4 regions of the Pseudoalteromonas sp. MBR-15 genome follow, and region 2 is predicted to be linked to each of the others. Evidence: predicted binding sites of a transcription regulator. Region 2 holds the regulator's gene; each other region holds the start of a gene.

Region 1 (4,219 bases), 310 kb from region 2:
TGAGTATAAGCCATCGAATGGGTCAGCAAGTTCAACGGGGAAATCAGAGCCTGCCGCAATAATGGAGCCTTGTGATAAAAATGTTTTCCACGCATAGGCACCCGTCAACTGTGTTTCGTTCAGACGCTGCTCAGCCATGTGCATATCAGAAGTCGCATGAACAGGCTGCATGGAAGGAATAATTTTTAACGCTTTAAAGCGAGGAATATCGTTTGGCGACACAATTTGCGCGTGTTCAATGCGGTTCCGTAATAAAATGCCTCCCGACTTCTTGAAGACATTTTCATAAGCATCTAAAACGGTTTTATTTGCTTGGTCGCCAATCGCATGGGTATTCGCGCTAAAGCCGTGTGAAAAACTTAAGGTAAAAAGTTGTTCAAGTTTTTCTTGCGTTTCGAGCATTAAGCCATGATGGTTTTTGCGATCAGCGTACTCATTAATTAATGCAGCGCCTCGACTGCCTAATGCACCATCTGCATAGACTTTTACACTGCCAATGGAGAGCATGTCGTTCATATCTTTATAGCGACCAGCTTTAAGCATGGTTTCGAGCTTTGGATCGCCAGCACTGAGCATAGCAACAATTCTAACAGGCAGATTATTGTGTTCTGCACGCTGTTTATACACTTGCCACGTATCGTAGTCTATACCTGCATCGTGTGCTGATGTAATGCCTAAACTGAGTAGGTGATTACCGGCGTTATCAAGTGCGCGATTGATACTCGCGTGATCTGTCTTGGGGATGTGTTGCGTTACTAATGTTTCTGCTTTATCAATAAACACCCCTGATGGCTGACCCGAAGGAAGTTTAATTATTTCGCCTCCAGAGGGCGTATCTGTTTGCGCCGTTATGCCAGCCAACGCCATTGCTTTTGAATTGACCCACACGGCATGACCATCAACGCGAGACAGCACAACAGGCTTGTCTTTTACGTATTTGTCTAAATCTGCTGCCGTAGGAAATTGACCGCCAGGCCAATGTTCTTGGTTCCAGCCTCGGCCAATTATCCAACCTTGTTTATCTTTAGCGAATTCGGCCAACATTTTACCGACCATATCGACAGATTGGGTATTTCTAACATCCAGTTGTGACAAGTTATTGCCAAGCCCAATTATATGACCATGTGCATCAATAAGCCCGGGCAGCAGTGTTGCCTTTTTACCATCGATCGTTGTCGCATCAGGAAAACTAGCCTTAAGGGAATCATCGCCTGTTTTGACAACTTTTCCATCTTTAAAGACTAAGGTTGAAAATTGCTGTGTCTGACCTTGATAGGTTGGTGTGTAACCATTTACGTTATAAATAACGGTAGTGTTAGCGAAGCAAGATATCGATGCAGTTGCGAGTAAGCTGATAATGAGTTTCATACTATTCTTATTTTTATTGATTTATAAAAACAGTATCAGAGTTGCTGTAAACTGCAAATAATTAGGTAATTAAAACGTGCAAAAGGGTGACTCGCACCCTCAGCATTATTTGCTAGCATATTCATTAAATTCAGCGAACGATAACTTATTGTCTTTATCGCTGTCGTAACTTTTAAAACGAGACCACAGAGCGGGGTCTCGTGCAGATTCAGAACGGCTTAAGAAGCCATCTTCATTACGATCGAGTTGTTTAAATTTTTCTCCAATACTTTCTGTTGCAAAAACCATACTGCTATATAAACCACAGATTATAAGACTGGCGAAAGTGTATTTTGACATTGCTTTAACTCTTGTTTGTTAAGTAGTGCTTAAATTCAAGGAGTGATATTTGCTGATCGTTGTCTGTATCCCATTTAGCCATGTGCTTTTGCAAGTGTGGCTGAGATGCAAGCTCTTCAACACTTAAATAACCATTTTTATCTTTGTCTAAATGATCAAATCGCTGCTTAACATCTAATGCTAAGGTATTGAAGCTTATAGTAATTAAAGTGCATGAAGCAAGTGTCGCAATTTTCATAATAAAACTCCTCAGAAAGTAAAATCCTTTTTGGGAAAAGTGCTTGCCATAATTTAAATCCCAAAATTTAAATCCGTTTACACGCTCCCTCTGGGATTATGGCAAGCACTTTAAGAGGTTAAGGTTTGAATTTTTCAAACTCTTGTTCAGATAATCGCTGATCATTATTTGTATCAAGATCAGTAAATTGCTTAATTAGCTCAGGGTGTTCATTGGCTTCAGAAAGTGAAATTGCATTGTCTGCATTGCTATCAAACTTAGTAAAACGAACATCCATTTGAGATGCCAAAACGGTCGCACTGATAGCCAAAAATATCAGCGAAAAGGCAGCGATAAGTTGTTTCATAACAATCTCCTATTGAATAAACGACTGAAACTCTGGAAATGAAATTTGGCCATCCTCATTACTATCAATTTGAGAAAAATTGCCATGTAACAGTGCGTCCTCAGATGCTTCAGACTCACTTAGCGCGCCATTACTGTCTTTATCAAGTTCATTAAACGTCTCGTTGAGATCAAGCGCGTATGAGCTTATTGATACTAAGCTGGCAAGCATGATTGAAATACAGGCCATCGTTTTCATTTTGTTTCCTAAAATCTATAACTTATTACGGTATAAACAAAAACAATGCCAATTTTAAAATTCATTTAATATCAATGGTTTATATATTCCCCGAGTGATTTGCTCAGCAATACTTACAAAGAGTTGTGTCTTTTTTGCAACGTTTTTTGGGTTCTAAAGGATTATTCATTTTAAAACAGAGAGTTATATTGTTGCTGATTAGCAACAAAAAAGCATTTATTGGTTAAAAAGTGCTGTTATATAGGCTGGATTCAGCGAGTGTCTAAGTTATTTATCTAATAATCATCTTCTGTCACGTTGAAAAGGATCAGTATGCAAGGTCTCGTTGCGAATAAATTTAAACATGCGCTCGATTGGCGGCCCAGTTTAATTGGCCAGTTTGTTTTTAGCACTTTGTTGTCTTTGCTGCCTTTATCGTTGGTTGTGATCGTGTTTCTAAACGCACTGAATAAACAATTGGCTGTGACACAAAAAATTGTCAGCGATAATTATTTAGTTACAAAGGCGTTTAATAGTTTAAAACAAGATTTAAATAGCCTAGAAAGAGCAACAAGACAAAACTGGGTTTTAAAAAGTGAATCACTCGATACCTTAATTGAAAATAAGTGGCAGTCATCGCTGCAAAGTATTGATGAGCTTATTTTTCTTAGTCCATCGACAGAGTATGTGGCGCAGTGGCAGCAATTGGCAGAAGTACTCAACTTTGCCCAGCAACACTTAGTTGCAGAGCAAAAACAAGATGGTGAATTATTTGCCCCAGCAAGCAAACTTATTGCAGAGCAAACGGTGTGGCTACGTGATCAAAATGAATTACGGATCACCAAGAATCAACAGCAATTAAAGGCGCTTCAAGCGTCGTTTATAAACTGGTTGATTGCATTAATTCCACTCACATTATTAGTAAGTGGTGGGTTTTTATGGCGGATCAGTGGCCGTTTAGGTGAACTAACAAGTGTAATAGATAAACTAGGTCAAGGTCATTGGCAGCAGAAAATTTCTGTACGAGGCTCATCGGAGCTAGTTGAGTTAGGTAATAAATTAGAGTGGGTGCAAGCGCAGCTGCATATGCTAGAGCAACAAAAAGACACCTTTTTACGTCATGTTACTCACGAATTAAAAACACCGCTTGCCTCCATGGTTGAAGGCACTGATTTACTCGCTGATGAAATTGTTGGCCCAATTAATAGCGAGCAGCAAGCTGTCCTTGAGCTAATTACACAGAGTATGGCGCGTTTACGAGTGATGATTGAAAGCTTATTAAATTATAACGCGATTCGTACCAGTAAAGAGAGTGTCACAGAGCTTAACTTCAATAGTATGAAATCGAATATTGAGCGTCACTTTGAACATCGTTTAATTGCGCGAAATCAGTCGTTAATATGGGTAAATGAACTTCCCTCAAAAGCGATGTATATTTCTTCCGAGTTGTTAGAAATGATGCTTGTGCAACTCATTTCCAATGCCTTGAAATTTTCACCTGAACAAGGCGTTGTCACGGTCGAAGCTCGTTATAAACACACTCAGCTTCAAGTGACGGTCAGTGATGTCGGTAAAGGCATTGCTGATTCTGAAAAGACCGCTGTTTTTGGTGCCTTTTATCAGGGGAAAAATGCCAAAGAGCAAACTGAAATGGGCAGTGGTCTTGGCCTCACAATAGTGAAAGAAACGGTTGAGCAACTGAGAGGCACACT
Region 2 (4,219 bases):
AGCGGATCGACTCGAAGCACATGCAGGTGAAGTTGAAGGCACGGTTGAATTAATTATTGCCACAGGAAAGCCCGCTTACTTTGAAGAAAAACAAGCTGACGGCACTATTATGAGCGCCAGTGCTGAAGAAGTTCGATACGATGTTGCTAAACGCTTATTAACACTCGTTGGCAATGCACAAGTGACTCAAGCAGGCCAAAAAGTCAGTGCCAAGAGCATTACATACGATATGGAACAGCAACTGATAAGTGCCGAGAAAGATGAAAACTCGACCGATCGTGTACACACTATTTTAGTGCCTGTTGATAACAAAAAGAACGATGAAGGCCAGCCATGAGCACACTAAAAGCAGAGCTATTAGCTAAAAGCTATAAGGGTCGCCAAGTTGTAAAAAATGTAGGCCTTGAGGTAGAAGCTGGCAGCATTGTCGGTTTACTTGGGCCAAATGGCGCAGGTAAAACAACCACCTTTTACATGATTGTGGGATTAGTGCCCAGTGACAAAGGTAAAATAAGCATTGATGATAACGACATCACCTTATTGCCAATGCACAGCCGCGCTCGCTTAGGTATTGGCTATTTGCCACAAGAATCATCGATTTTTAGAAAACTGACTGTTTATCAAAACTTAATGGCCATTTTAGAGACCCGTAAAGATCTCAATAAACAAGGCCGCGAAGAAACACTTAACAGTTTACTTGATGAATTTAGCATTCAACACATTCGTGACAGCCAAGGTATGGCATTGTCAGGGGGTGAACGCCGTCGTGTTGAAATAGCACGTGCACTGGCCGCTGACCCTAAATTTATTTTGCTCGATGAGCCTTTTGCTGGTGTTGATCCTATTTCAGTGTTAGATATAAAGAAAATTATTGAGCACTTAAAAAATCGTGGTATTGGTGTATTAATTACTGACCACAATGTGAGAGAAACCCTTGATGTTTGTGAAAAAGCCTACATTGTTTCTCATGGGGAGCTAATTGCATCAGGTACACCTGAACATGTGTTAGCCGACCAAACTGTACGCGATGTGTATCTAGGCGAGCAATTCAGGCTTTAAATACGCCACCGACTAGAGCATCTGCTAGACTTATAACAATGACAATAAATCAAATAAATAGTTAACGGCATCGTTCTATTGTTTGATAAGACTAAAAAGGATTGTTAGGGATACATGAGGCAATCATTACAGCTGCGCATGGGCCAGCAACTTACAATGACTCCACAACTGCAACAGGCTATCCGTTTGTTGCAGCTCAGTACATTGGATCTCCAGCAAGAAATTCAAGAAGCGTTAGACTCTAACCCTTTGCTTGAAGTTGAAGAAGCAGATTATGCAGAAGAGAGTATTGGCAAAAACGAGCAAAAAGCCGAATCTGACGATACCCAACTAAGCGCGTCGGCTGACGAAGCTGCGAGCGAGTACGAGCAAGAAAGCAGTGATGCCCTCAACAAAGACACCGTAAGTGACGACTTAGCAATGGATGTTACGTGGGATGAGTACATGAGTGCTGCCCCATCAAGTTCCTCAGGTCCAATGCCTGAAGATGAGTCAATTTACCAAGGCGCATCAACCGAAACTCTCCACGAATACCTAATGTGGCAGTTACAACTGACTCCATTCAGCCCAACAGACGAAGCGATTGCCGTTGCGATTGTTGAGGCAATTGATGATTCGGGTATTTTAACCGTAAGCTGCGAAGACATTGTTGAAAGCTTCAATCAAAATAACGATGAAGAAGAAATCGAACTTGATGAAGTCGAAGCTGTCTTAAAAAGAATTCAATTATTCGATCCTGTCGGTATTGGCGCCCGTAGTTTACAAGAATGTTTGTGTATTCAATTACGCCAATTCGATGCTGACACCCCCTATTTAGCTGAAACTAAAATGGTGTTATCAGAACATATTGAATTATTAGCGAGTCGTGACTATCGCACTTTGATGAAAAAGACTAAGCTTAAAGAAAGTGAGCTGAAAGAAGTCATGACATTGATCCACAGCTTAAATCCAAAGCCTGCGGATACCATTGTTAGAGAAGAATCTGAATACGTGATACCCGATGTATCCGTAAAAAAAATAAAAGGCCGTTGGGTAGTTGAACTAAACCCAGACTGCATGCCGAAAATCAGAGTGAATAGCCACTATGCGGCGATGTCACGTTCTGTAAAATCAAGCAGTGATAGCCAATTTATTCGCTCTCATTTACAAGAAGCAAAATGGTTTATTAAAAGCTTAGAAAGCCGTAATGACACGTTATTAAAAGTGACTAACTGTATTGTTCAACAACAACAGGCTTTCTTTGAACATGGTCCTGAGGCCATGAAACCCATGGTATTAAATGATGTCGCAGAAATGGTCGAAATGCATGAATCAACAATTTCGCGAGTAACAACACAAAAATACATGCATACCCCGCGGGGAATTTTTGAGTTGAAATATTTCTTCTCCAGCCATGTAAGCACTGAAAATGGGGGTGAGTGTTCATCTACGGCAATTCGCGCTTTAATCAAAAAGCTAATCGCCGCAGAAAACACAGCTAAACCATTGAGTGATAGCAAAATTGCAGATATATTGGCTGAGCAAGGAATTAAAGTAGCTAGACGGACAATAGCAAAATATCGAGAGTCTCTAGCAATACCTCCGTCGAATCAGCGTAAGAGTCTGATTTAGACGTTTTACATAGAAGGAAAATGCTTATGCAACTAAATTTAACTGGTCGTCATGTAGAAATCACAGATTCATTAAGAGACTATGTAAACACCAAGTTTGCGAAACTAGAAAGGCATTTTGACCACATTAATAATGTTCATGTCATTCTAGATGTAGAAAAACTAAGCCAAAAAGCAGAAGCAACTTTACATGTAAACGGAGGCGAGTTATTTGCCTCTACTGAACACCAAGATATGTATGCAGCCATCGACTCGTTAATCGATAAACTTGATCGTCAAGTAATTAAACACAAAGAGAAATTAGCTCGACACTAAATTATGAAACTTAGTTCACTTACTAACCAGGACTGCAGCAAAGCTGCGGTCCTTTTTAATAGCAAAAAAAGAATTCTCGAATTTATCAGCGAACTGGCTCATGAGCAGCTCCCTCATTTATCTCAGCAAGATATACTCAATGCCCTATTGAACAGAGAAAAATTGGGCAGCACGGGTATTGGCCGAGGTATTGCGATTCCACATGGTCGTATGAGCGGTGCAGATCAGCCACACGCATTTGTAATTGTGAGTGAGTCACCTATAAATTTTGACGCAATTGATAATCGTCCAGTGGATATTTTTGTCGCACTCATCGTACCAGATGGTGACTGTCAACTTCATCTAAAGACCTTATCAACAATTGCTGATAGACTTAAAGACAAAGAATTTTGTAAACAGCTACGCAGTGCTAAAACAGATAGTGATCTGTTTAAAGTCATTGCATCAGAGGCATAAATGGAATTAATTATTATCAGCGGTCGCTCTGGTTCAGGTAAATCGGTCGCTTTACGAGTACTTGAAGACTTAGGCTATTACTGCGTTGATAATATTCCTGTAAACCTACTTCCTTCGTTAGTACGCAGTGTGTCAGATAATTACGACAAAATTGCTGTAAGTATCGATGTGCGTAACCTGCCGAAAGAACAGCAAGAATTTAACGATATTCTTGAGTATTTACCGGGCTTTGCAAAACCCACGTTGTTTTATTTAGATAGTGATGATCAAACACTGATCAAACGATTCTCTGAAACACGCCGCTTACACCCATTATCGATTGACTCGCTGCCGCTTGATTTAGCGATTAAACAAGAAAAAGTATTACTGGATGTTTTGATCACCCGTGCCGATTTTATGATTGATACGACCGATCTCAGCGTGCATCAGCTTGCCGAATCTATTCGCGAAAAAATACTGGGTAAAAAAGACAAAAAGCTCATTATTACTTTTATGTCGTTTGGCTTTAAGCACGGTATTCCAAAAGAAGCTGATTACGTATTTGATGCTCGCTTTTTACCGAATCCACACTGGGAACCGGATCTAAAACCACTGACAGGCTTAGACCAACCAGTAAAAGATTACCTTGCTAGTCACAGCATAGTGCAAAAGTTTACATGGCAAATTCAAACCTTTGTACAAACATGGCTCCCTCACTTAGAGCGAAATAATCGCAGTTATTTAACCATTGCGATTGGCTGCACAGGTGGACAACATCGCTCGGTTTACTTAGCGCAAAC
Region 3 (4,219 bases), on a different contig from region 2:
GTAGGAGGCAGCATGCGTAACATTATCTTAGTCACATCAACAGCGTTATTGCTCGGTGGTTGTATGGCAACACAAAATAACCATGTGGTTCAGGATGACCCTTACTATGCGCCAATGTATCCTGAGCCTGCAGCAGAGCAAATGGTACCCACTGGTTCATTATTTGATAGTTATTTATCAAATGACCTGTATTCAGATAAAAAAGCGTTGCGAGCAGGCGATATCATCACGGTTAAACTGCAAGAATCGACTCAGGCAACCAAAGCGGCGAAAACCGAAACCGATAAAGAAACTGACGCAAGCCTTGACCCAGTCATTGGTTTAGGCGGCAATCCTGTGAATATAGGTGGTGATAGTATCCAATTTGGTATTGGTTCAGATTCATCATTTAAAGGTGATTCTAAATCGAATCAATCGAACAGCTTATTTGGTGATATTTCAGTTAATGTTATGCGAGTTTTGCCGAACGGTAACTTAGTGATCCGTGGCGAAAAGTGGCTTACTTTAAATACCGGTGAAGAGTTTATTCGTCTTGAAGGTTTAGTGCGTCCCCAAGATGTGACAGCAGATAATACGGTGACTTCAAACCGAGTTGCGAATGCGCGCATTCAATACTCAGGTAAAGGTCAACTTCAAGAAGCGCAAAGTGCGGGTTGGTTAACTCGTTTCTTTAGCAGTTCTATTTTCCCATTTTAGAGGATACAAATCATGAATGGGTTTAAATACATTATTGCTCTTTGCTTAATTAGTATACAGTTTTCTGTTCAGGCTGAGCGAGTTAAAGATGTGTCTATGGTTGAGGGTGTACGCTCAAATCAATTAGTCGGTTATGGTTTAGTGGTGGGTTTACCTGGCACGGGCGAGCAAAGTCGTTTTACAGAGCAGAGCTTTAAAGCGATGTTAAATAGCTTCGGTATCACGCTTCCTGCGAACTTAAAACCAAAGATTAAAAATGTTGCAGCCGTTGCTGTACATGCCGAGTTACCCGCGTTTAGAAAACCAGGTCAAACCATTGATATTACCGTGTCTTCAATTGGTAGTGCAGGAAGCTTACGCGGTGGTACGTTATTACAAACCTTTTTGAAAGGGGTTGATGGTAATACGTATGCCATTGCACAGGGCAGTTTGGTCGTGGGTGGTCTAGGCGCAGAAGGTGCTGATGGCAGCCGAGTGATTATAAACACTCCCACCGTTGGCCGAATTCCGAATGGGGCAACGGTTGAGCGCGCTGTTAAAAGCCCGTTTATGCAAGGTGACTACATCACCTTTAATTTGAATCGTCCAGATTTCACAACGGCAAAGCGCCTAGAGCAAACTATTAATGATTTAGTTGGGCCAAACAGTGCTCAAGCAATTGATGCAGCGTCTGTACGTGTCATTGCACCGCGCGATGCATCGCAGCGCGTATCGTATTTATCAACGCTTGAAAACTTAGAGTTCACACCGGCTGATACTGCGGCAAAAATTATTGTCAATTCACGTACGGGCACCATTGTTATTGGTAAAAACGTAAAATTACAGCCAGCTGCAATTACCCACGGTGGATTAACCGTGACCATTGCTGAGCAGCAAAACGTATCGCAGCCGAATGCACTGAGCGAAGGCGAGACGGTGGTGACAAACCAAAGTATTATCGATGTTAATGAAGATGACTCTCGCGCTTTTGTGTTTAATCCAGGTATTAGCCTTGATGATTTAGTGAGAGCGATAAACGAAGTTGGTGCCGCCCCTGGTGACTTAATGGCTATCCTTGAAGCGTTGAAAGAGGCGGGAGCCATAAACGGGCAACTTGTTATTATATAATCAATTAAAAACGCGCTGAGATCAGCGCGTTTTTTCATTTCTACCTTCCCTCAATCTGATAAATCCTCTTTTGGCGTAATTATTGCATTTGATTATGCATTATTAATTATTGTGTCAAAAAGCTGATGGATACGAATCATCTCGACAAGCAAAACTTTTTTGATTTAGGCAACTTAGACTCATTGCGTCAAAGTGCTCTAAAAAGTGATGCCTCTAGCGATGCGTCAAAAGAGGCGCTGAAAAAAGCGGCGGCACAATTTGAATCTATCTTTACGCAGATGCTGCTTAAAAGCATGCGTAAGGCTAATGAAGCATTTGAAGACAAAGACAGTCCGTTTAACTCGAGTGGCGTAAAATTCTTTGAAGAAATGCATGATCAACAGCTTTCTGTTGAGTTGTCTTCTAACGGCTCACTGGGTTTGGCTGATCTTATTGTGCAGCAGTTATCGCCCGACGGTAAGAAATTTACTCCTGGCTCCGTGTTAAGAACAACCGCAGAGTTTGATAGCGATAAGCGTGTTCGCGGTAATCAAGAAGCTAAGCCAGAAACACACCCAATGGCTGAAGTTGCCACTGATGAGCAATCAGAAAACCGCTTTGAAGATGCTGAGTCTTTCATTAGCTCTGTTTGGGAGCACGCAAAAAATGCGGCTGAAAAAATTGGTTTAAACCCTGCTGTGATGGTTGCTCAAGCAGCGCTTGAGACAGGGTGGGGTAAGCATATTATTAGTAAAGCGGATGGCACCAGTAGTAATAACCTTTTTAACATTAAATCTGATAAGAGCTGGCAAGGTGACAAAGCAAGTAAAGTTACGCTTGAGTTTGAGCAAGGTGTGCCTGTTAAAAAGCATGCAAGCTTCCGTTCTTATCAGTCAATTAAAGACAGTGTGAATGATTTTGTGGATTTCTTAAATGAAAACCCACGTTATCAAGACGCACTAAAAAACACCGCAGAACCCGCAGCCTTTTTAGATTCGTTACAAAAAGCAGGTTATGCAACTGATCCAAATTATGCCAACAAAATTAAGCAGGTATTGAAGCGTGTTGAGCTTCAAAGCGTCGCTGCTTCATTGGTACGTTAAGGAGTAAGTCCTCATGTCATTCAGCTTATATGACATAGCAAATTCAGGTGTAAGAGCAAATTCTGAGCTTTTACAAACGACCAGTAAAAACATAGCCAATGTAAATACAGCGGGTTATGTTCGTGAGCGCACTGAGTTCAGCACCATGATCGACAACCAAGTTGGCCGGGGTGAAACGTATCGTTTACTCAATGAGTTTGCTCAAAAACAGCTAAATCGTGATACGTCAAATAAAGCATTTTTTGATCAGTTTGTAACAGAAGCAAGCCGAGTCGATAGCTTGTTTTCTGAAGAGTCGAATAGCTTATCAACCAGCATTAACTCATTTTTTAATAATGTTCAAGAAAGCTTAAATCAGCCTTCATCGACGGTGGCGCGTTCGCTGGTTATGACAGATGCACAAAACCTCATTGATCAAATGGACAGGCTTTCAAGCATCGTGGTTGATCAGCAGACTGTTGTGAATGAGCAATTAGAAATTTTCTCGGATGAAGCAAATAACTTGATCCAAAGTATTAGCGAATTGAACTCTAAAATTGCCGCGGTGCATGGCACTGATCGTGAATCAGCGTCTAGCGGATTGTACAACGAGCGCGACAAAGCAATTCGTGACTTATCAGAACTCATTGATGTAGAAACTCTCAACGGTAATAACGGTGAGAAACAAGTCTATTTGGGGTCTGGCCAAGCATTAGTGATGGAAAGCGGTACATTTAACCTGTTTTCATTTACTGGCGATCCCGATCCCAGCTTTAGAGAGCTACATTTAGATGTTAATGGTGGCAAAGCCGTGCCGCTTGAGGTTGATGTAAGTAAACTTAAAGGCAAAATAGGCGGCCTACTGTCATTTCGTGATGACATTTTAGTGCCAGCCCAGAATCAATTAGGCCAAATGGGCTTAGCCCTTGCTGATGCCTTTAATCAGCAAAACCGTCTTGGTATGGACGCAAATGGTGAAATTGGTGGTGATATTTTTGCCATTCCAACGGTGAATGGTTTTGGTTATCAAGCTAATACCGGTTCATCGACCATGACGGCAACACTTGAACCTGGTAAGGGCAGTGAGTTGCCTGCCAGTGATTTTATAGTTACTTACACCAGCGCATCGACAGTTGAAATTCAGGCAATCGATAATAAAGGTGAACCGGTAGGCACCGCATCAACAGCAAATGTGGTTGGCGGTGTGATTGATTCATCAACGATCACCGGTGGCGAAGCCTTCGGTTTACAGCTAAATGTGTCTGGTACCGCAAACGCAGGCGATCAATTTCAAATTAAATTAAATTCACAGGCAGCAACAAGCTTAGAATTGGCAACAGAGCGTCCAGAAGATT
Region 4 (4,219 bases), on a different contig from region 2:
CTTCAGGTGAGGAAATAGCGATTTTAAAGTTTACGGGTGTTGCACTGGCTGTGTTATCAAGAATACTGGTGTCGGTAGCAGGCATGGTCAAATTAGGGGTATTAAGCTTTACTTCGGTAGCACCGGGGCGTGGCGTATCAGAAAATACCAGAACACCATTTTTATCTTTCCACGAATACACTTTTTTTGTTGTTCCATAACCAAAAAAGCTTACCAATAGTAACAAAAATACCAATAAAGTTGTTCTTTTCACCCTGCGACCCTGCATTTTTTTATTTAATTAAAACTGTAGAGGAGAACACGCCTAATTACCATTAAAAAAGCCCGCCAAAGCGGGCTTGAGAACACACATTAATTATTTACTGTCTACGACGTATTAAACGCTGTAGTACATTTCGAACTCAACTGGGTGAGTTGTCATGTTAAGTTTTTCAACTTCTTTGTTCTTAAGTGAGATGTATGCATCAATTAGGTCGTCAGTGAATACACCACCTGCTTTTAAGAACTCACGGTCAGCATCTAAAGCAGCAAGTGCTTCGCTTAGTGAAGAGGCAACTTGTGGGATCTCAGCTGCTTCTTCAGCAGGTAGATCGTATAAGTCTTTATCCATTGCATCGCCAGGGTGGATCTTGTTTTGAATACCGTCAAGGCCAGCCATAAGCATTGCAGAGAATGCTAAGTATGGGTTTGCTGTTGGATCAGGGAAGCGTACTTCGATACGACGTCCTTTTGCAGATGGTACTACAGGGATACGGATTGAAGCAGAGCGGTTACGTGCAGAGTATGCAAGCATTACTGGCGCTTCGAAGCCTGGTACAAGACGTTTGTACGAGTTAGTTGACGCGTTAGCGAATGCGTTGATTGCTTTAGCGTGCTTGATGATACCACCGATGTAGTAAAGCGCTTCTTCAGAAAGACCTGCGTATTTGTCACCAGCGAAGATGTTCACGCCATCTTTACCTAAAGATTGGTGACAGTGCATACCAGAACCGTTATCACCTACAAGCGGCTTAGGCATGAATGTCGCTGTTTTACCATAAAGGTGAGCCATGTTATGGATAACATATTTCATCTCTTGGATTTCGTCAGCTTTTAATACCATTGTATTGAAGCGTGTTGCGATTTCGTTTTGACCCGCAGTTGCTACTTCGTGGTGGTGTGCTTCAACAACTTGGCCTAGCTCTTCAAGAACTAAACACGTTGCTGAACGCCAGTCGTGAGATGAGTCGATTGGTGAACATGGGAAGTAACCACCTTTAACACCTGGACGATGACCTTTGTTGCCACCTTCGTAATCTTTATCTGAGTTCCAAGCCGCTTCGATGTCGTCGATTTTATACATAGAACCAGACATGTCTGATTTGTATTTAACGTCATCAAATAGGAAGAACTCTGGCTCTGGGCCAAATAATACTGTGTCTGCGATACCTGTTGAACGCATGTACTCTTCTGCACGTTTAGCAACAGAGCGAGGGTCACGCTCGTAACCTTGAAGTGTTGAAGGCTCAACAACGTCACAACGTACGATTAAAGTTGCTTCTTCAGAAAATGGGTCCATTTTTGCAGACTCAGGAACAGGCATTAATACCATGTCTGATTCGTTGATACCTTTCCAACCAGCAATTGAAGAACCGTCAAACATTTTGCCGTCTTCAAAGAAGTCTTCATCAACCTGATGATGAGGAATAGAAACATGCTGTTCTTTACCTTTGGTATCAGTAAAGCGTAAATCAATGAACTTAACGTCATTTTCTTTGATAAAATCTAAAACCGATTGTGACATGTGTCCTCCAATTGTTGGGTTTTATTTTTGCTGCATTATTGCTTTTGTTCTATGTAAGCTGGTTTCATGCCAAATTTTTAACGCCTTGTTTAGGCTTATAAAAATAAAATAAAGCGCATTTTGTTAATTATTTTTGCACTATTTTGGTGCGTAAAATGTTCATTGTGGTGCGTTATGCTTACCGGTTGTATTTGCACAACGATTAGCCACCCTAGATAGCATAAACGAAATGTGCTTTAGTGCCAAAATATTGCTAAAAAGGTGATTTTTTACCAGTTTTGATGTTCGATTAAAGATAAAATTAATAAAATTGTCATTTATAAAACAGATACTTATAAAAAGCCTGAAGAAAGTTTATAAAATTGTATTGGATAAACTTTCATCCATGCCATTATTAAGGGATAATATGCGCCCTTTTAAATCCTATGCTTAGACATCTGTTGAAAATGCAGGTGAGTGCGTAGATCTTGCAGGATCAATGAGATTCAATTTCTCTGAGAAAAAATATGAGCATCGAAAAGTTAAGAAATATAGCGATTATCGCCCACGTTGACCACGGTAAAACAACTTTGGTTGATAAACTGCTTGAGCAATCAGGCACATTAGAAACACGCGGCGGTAATGAAGAGCGCGTGATGGACTCAAACGACATTGAGAAAGAACGTGGTATTACCATTTTGGCTAAAAACACAGCCATCTCTTGGAATGATTACCACATCAATATCGTAGACACCCCAGGACACGCCGACTTCGGTGGTGAAGTTGAACGCGTACTTTCGATGGCTGACTCAGTATTGTTACTTGTTGATGCTCAAGAAGGTCCAATGCCACAAACGCGCTTCGTAACGCAAAAAGCGTTCGCGCAAGGTTTGAAGCCAATTGTTGTTATCAATAAAATTGATAAGCCGGGTGCACGCCCTGATTGGGTTATGGATCAAATCTTTGATTTATTCGATAACCTTGGTGCAACTGACGAACAGTTAGACTTTAAAGTTATCTACGCATCAGCTATCAACGGCTGGGCAACATTAGATTTAGACGAACCATCTGACAACATGGAACCTATGTTCAAGATGATCGTTGACGAAGTATCACCACCGGATGCAGATCCTGAAGGTGACTTCCAAATGCAGATTTCTCAACTTGATTACAACTCATACGTAGGTGTAATCGGTATCGGCCGAATCAAGCGTGGTTCTGTAGCGCCTAACCAACAAGTAACTATTATCAGTGCTGATGGCACAAAACGTAATGGTAAAATTGGTGCGGTTCAAAGCTACTTAGGTCTTGAGCGAATTGATACAGACCGTGGTTATGCGGGTAATATCGTAACTGTGACAGGTATCGGCGAATTAAAAATCTCTGATACAGTGTGTGCGCCTTCTAACGTTGAAGCGTTACCTCCGCTATCAGTTGATGAGCCGACAGTAACAATGACGTTCTCTGTAAACACGTCGCCATTTGCGGGTAAAGAAGGTAAGTTCGTAACATCACGTAATATCCTTGAGCGTTTACAAGCTGAGCTTGTTCACAACGTTGCATTACGTGTTGAAGAAACTGACAACCCAGATAGCTTCCGTGTATCAGGCCGTGGTGAACTTCACTTAGGTATCTTAATCGAAAACATGCGTCGTGAAGGCTACGAGCTTGCTGTTTCTCGTCCAGAAGTAATCTTACGCACTGTAGATGGTGTATTAGAAGAACCGTACGAAACAGTAACGATTGACTGTCAAGAAGAGCACCAAGGTTCTATCATGGAACAAATTGGTCTGCGTAAAGGTGAACTAACTGACATGGCGCCAGATGGTAAAGGCCGTATGCGTATGGACTTTATGATGCCGAGCCGTGGTTTAATCGGTTTCCAAACTGATTTCATGACGCTTACATCAGGTTCAGGTCTTATGTACCACACGTTTGATCATTACGGCCCTCACAAAGGCGGTAACATCGGTCTACGTAAAAATGGTGTAATGATCGCTAACGCAACAGGTAAAGCGTTAACTAACGCATTATTCAACCTTCAAGAGCGCGGTAAGCTATTCATCGGTCACGGTGTAGAAGTTTACGAAGGTATGGTTATCGGTATTCATAGCCGTGATAACGACCTAACTGTAAATGCACTTAAAGGTAAGCAGCTAACGAACGTTCGTGCATCAGGTACTGATGAAGCGCAAACATTAACACCACCATTGAACTACACACTTGAGCAAGCGCTTGAGTTTATCGATGATGACGAGTTAGTAGAAGTAACACCTGAAAATATTCGTATTCGTAAGCGTCACTTAACTGAAAGTGATCGTAAACGTGCGAGCCGTGCTTCTAAAGGCTAATTTACGCTTTTAGCTCACGCAAAATAACACGCCGTCGTATTGCAAAATACGGCGGCTTTTTTGTTTAAGGAGACTTGTTTTTTGCTGTCAGCCGTAAGATCACACT

The links. The regulator sigma-54, encoded in region 2, starts transcription at its own class of promoters, with help from an activator protein. The targets are predictions, from matches to a motif close to GTTGGCACGNNNNTNGNNT.
Region 1: ACSSVW_RS05145 (EF-hand domain-containing protein) is a predicted target of sigma-54. The motif match lies at 2,563-2,581, and genes of this name have one in related genera.
Region 3: flgJ (flagellar assembly peptidoglycan hydrolase FlgJ) is a predicted target of sigma-54. The motif match lies at 1,873-1,891, and genes of this name have one in related genera.
Region 4: glnA (glutamate--ammonia ligase) is a predicted target of sigma-54. The motif match lies at 1,839-1,857, and genes of this name have one in related genera.

The regions. Positions count from the first base shown of each region.
Region 1 is NZ_JBRJHH010000003.1:21,894-26,112, reverse strand. Features, by position in the region: gene ACSSVW_RS05165 (amidohydrolase) at 1-1,368, opposite strand, end outside; gene ACSSVW_RS05160 (EF-hand domain-containing protein) at 1,474-1,707, opposite strand; gene ACSSVW_RS05155 (EF-hand domain-containing protein) at 1,712-1,945, opposite strand; gene ACSSVW_RS05150 (EF-hand domain-containing protein) at 2,064-2,291, opposite strand; gene ACSSVW_RS05145 (EF-hand domain-containing protein) at 2,301-2,528, opposite strand; gene ACSSVW_RS05140 (HAMP domain-containing sensor histidine kinase) at 2,841-4,219, shown strand, end outside.
Region 2 is NZ_JBRJHH010000003.1:327,405-331,623, forward strand. Features, by position in the region: gene lptA (lipopolysaccharide transport periplasmic protein LptA) at 1-337, shown strand, start outside; gene lptB (LPS export ABC transporter ATP-binding protein) at 334-1,059, shown strand; gene ACSSVW_RS06545 (RNA polymerase factor sigma-54) at 1,174-2,670, shown strand; gene hpf (ribosome hibernation promoting factor) at 2,697-2,984, shown strand; gene ptsN (PTS IIA-like nitrogen regulatory protein PtsN) at 2,988-3,440, shown strand; gene rapZ (RNase adapter RapZ) at 3,441-4,219, shown strand, end outside.
Region 3 is NZ_JBRJHH010000004.1:304,514-308,732, reverse strand. Features, by position in the region: gene flgH (flagellar basal body L-ring protein FlgH) at 13-696, shown strand; gene ACSSVW_RS08110 (flagellar basal body P-ring protein FlgI) at 709-1,803, shown strand; gene flgJ (flagellar assembly peptidoglycan hydrolase FlgJ) at 1,929-2,885, shown strand; gene flgK (flagellar hook-associated protein FlgK) at 2,899-4,219, shown strand, end outside.
Region 4 is NZ_JBRJHH010000011.1:64,827-69,045, forward strand. Features, by position in the region: gene ACSSVW_RS14955 (DUF4124 domain-containing protein) at 1-253, opposite strand, end outside; gene glnA (glutamate--ammonia ligase) at 377-1,783, opposite strand; gene typA (translational GTPase TypA) at 2,290-4,113, shown strand.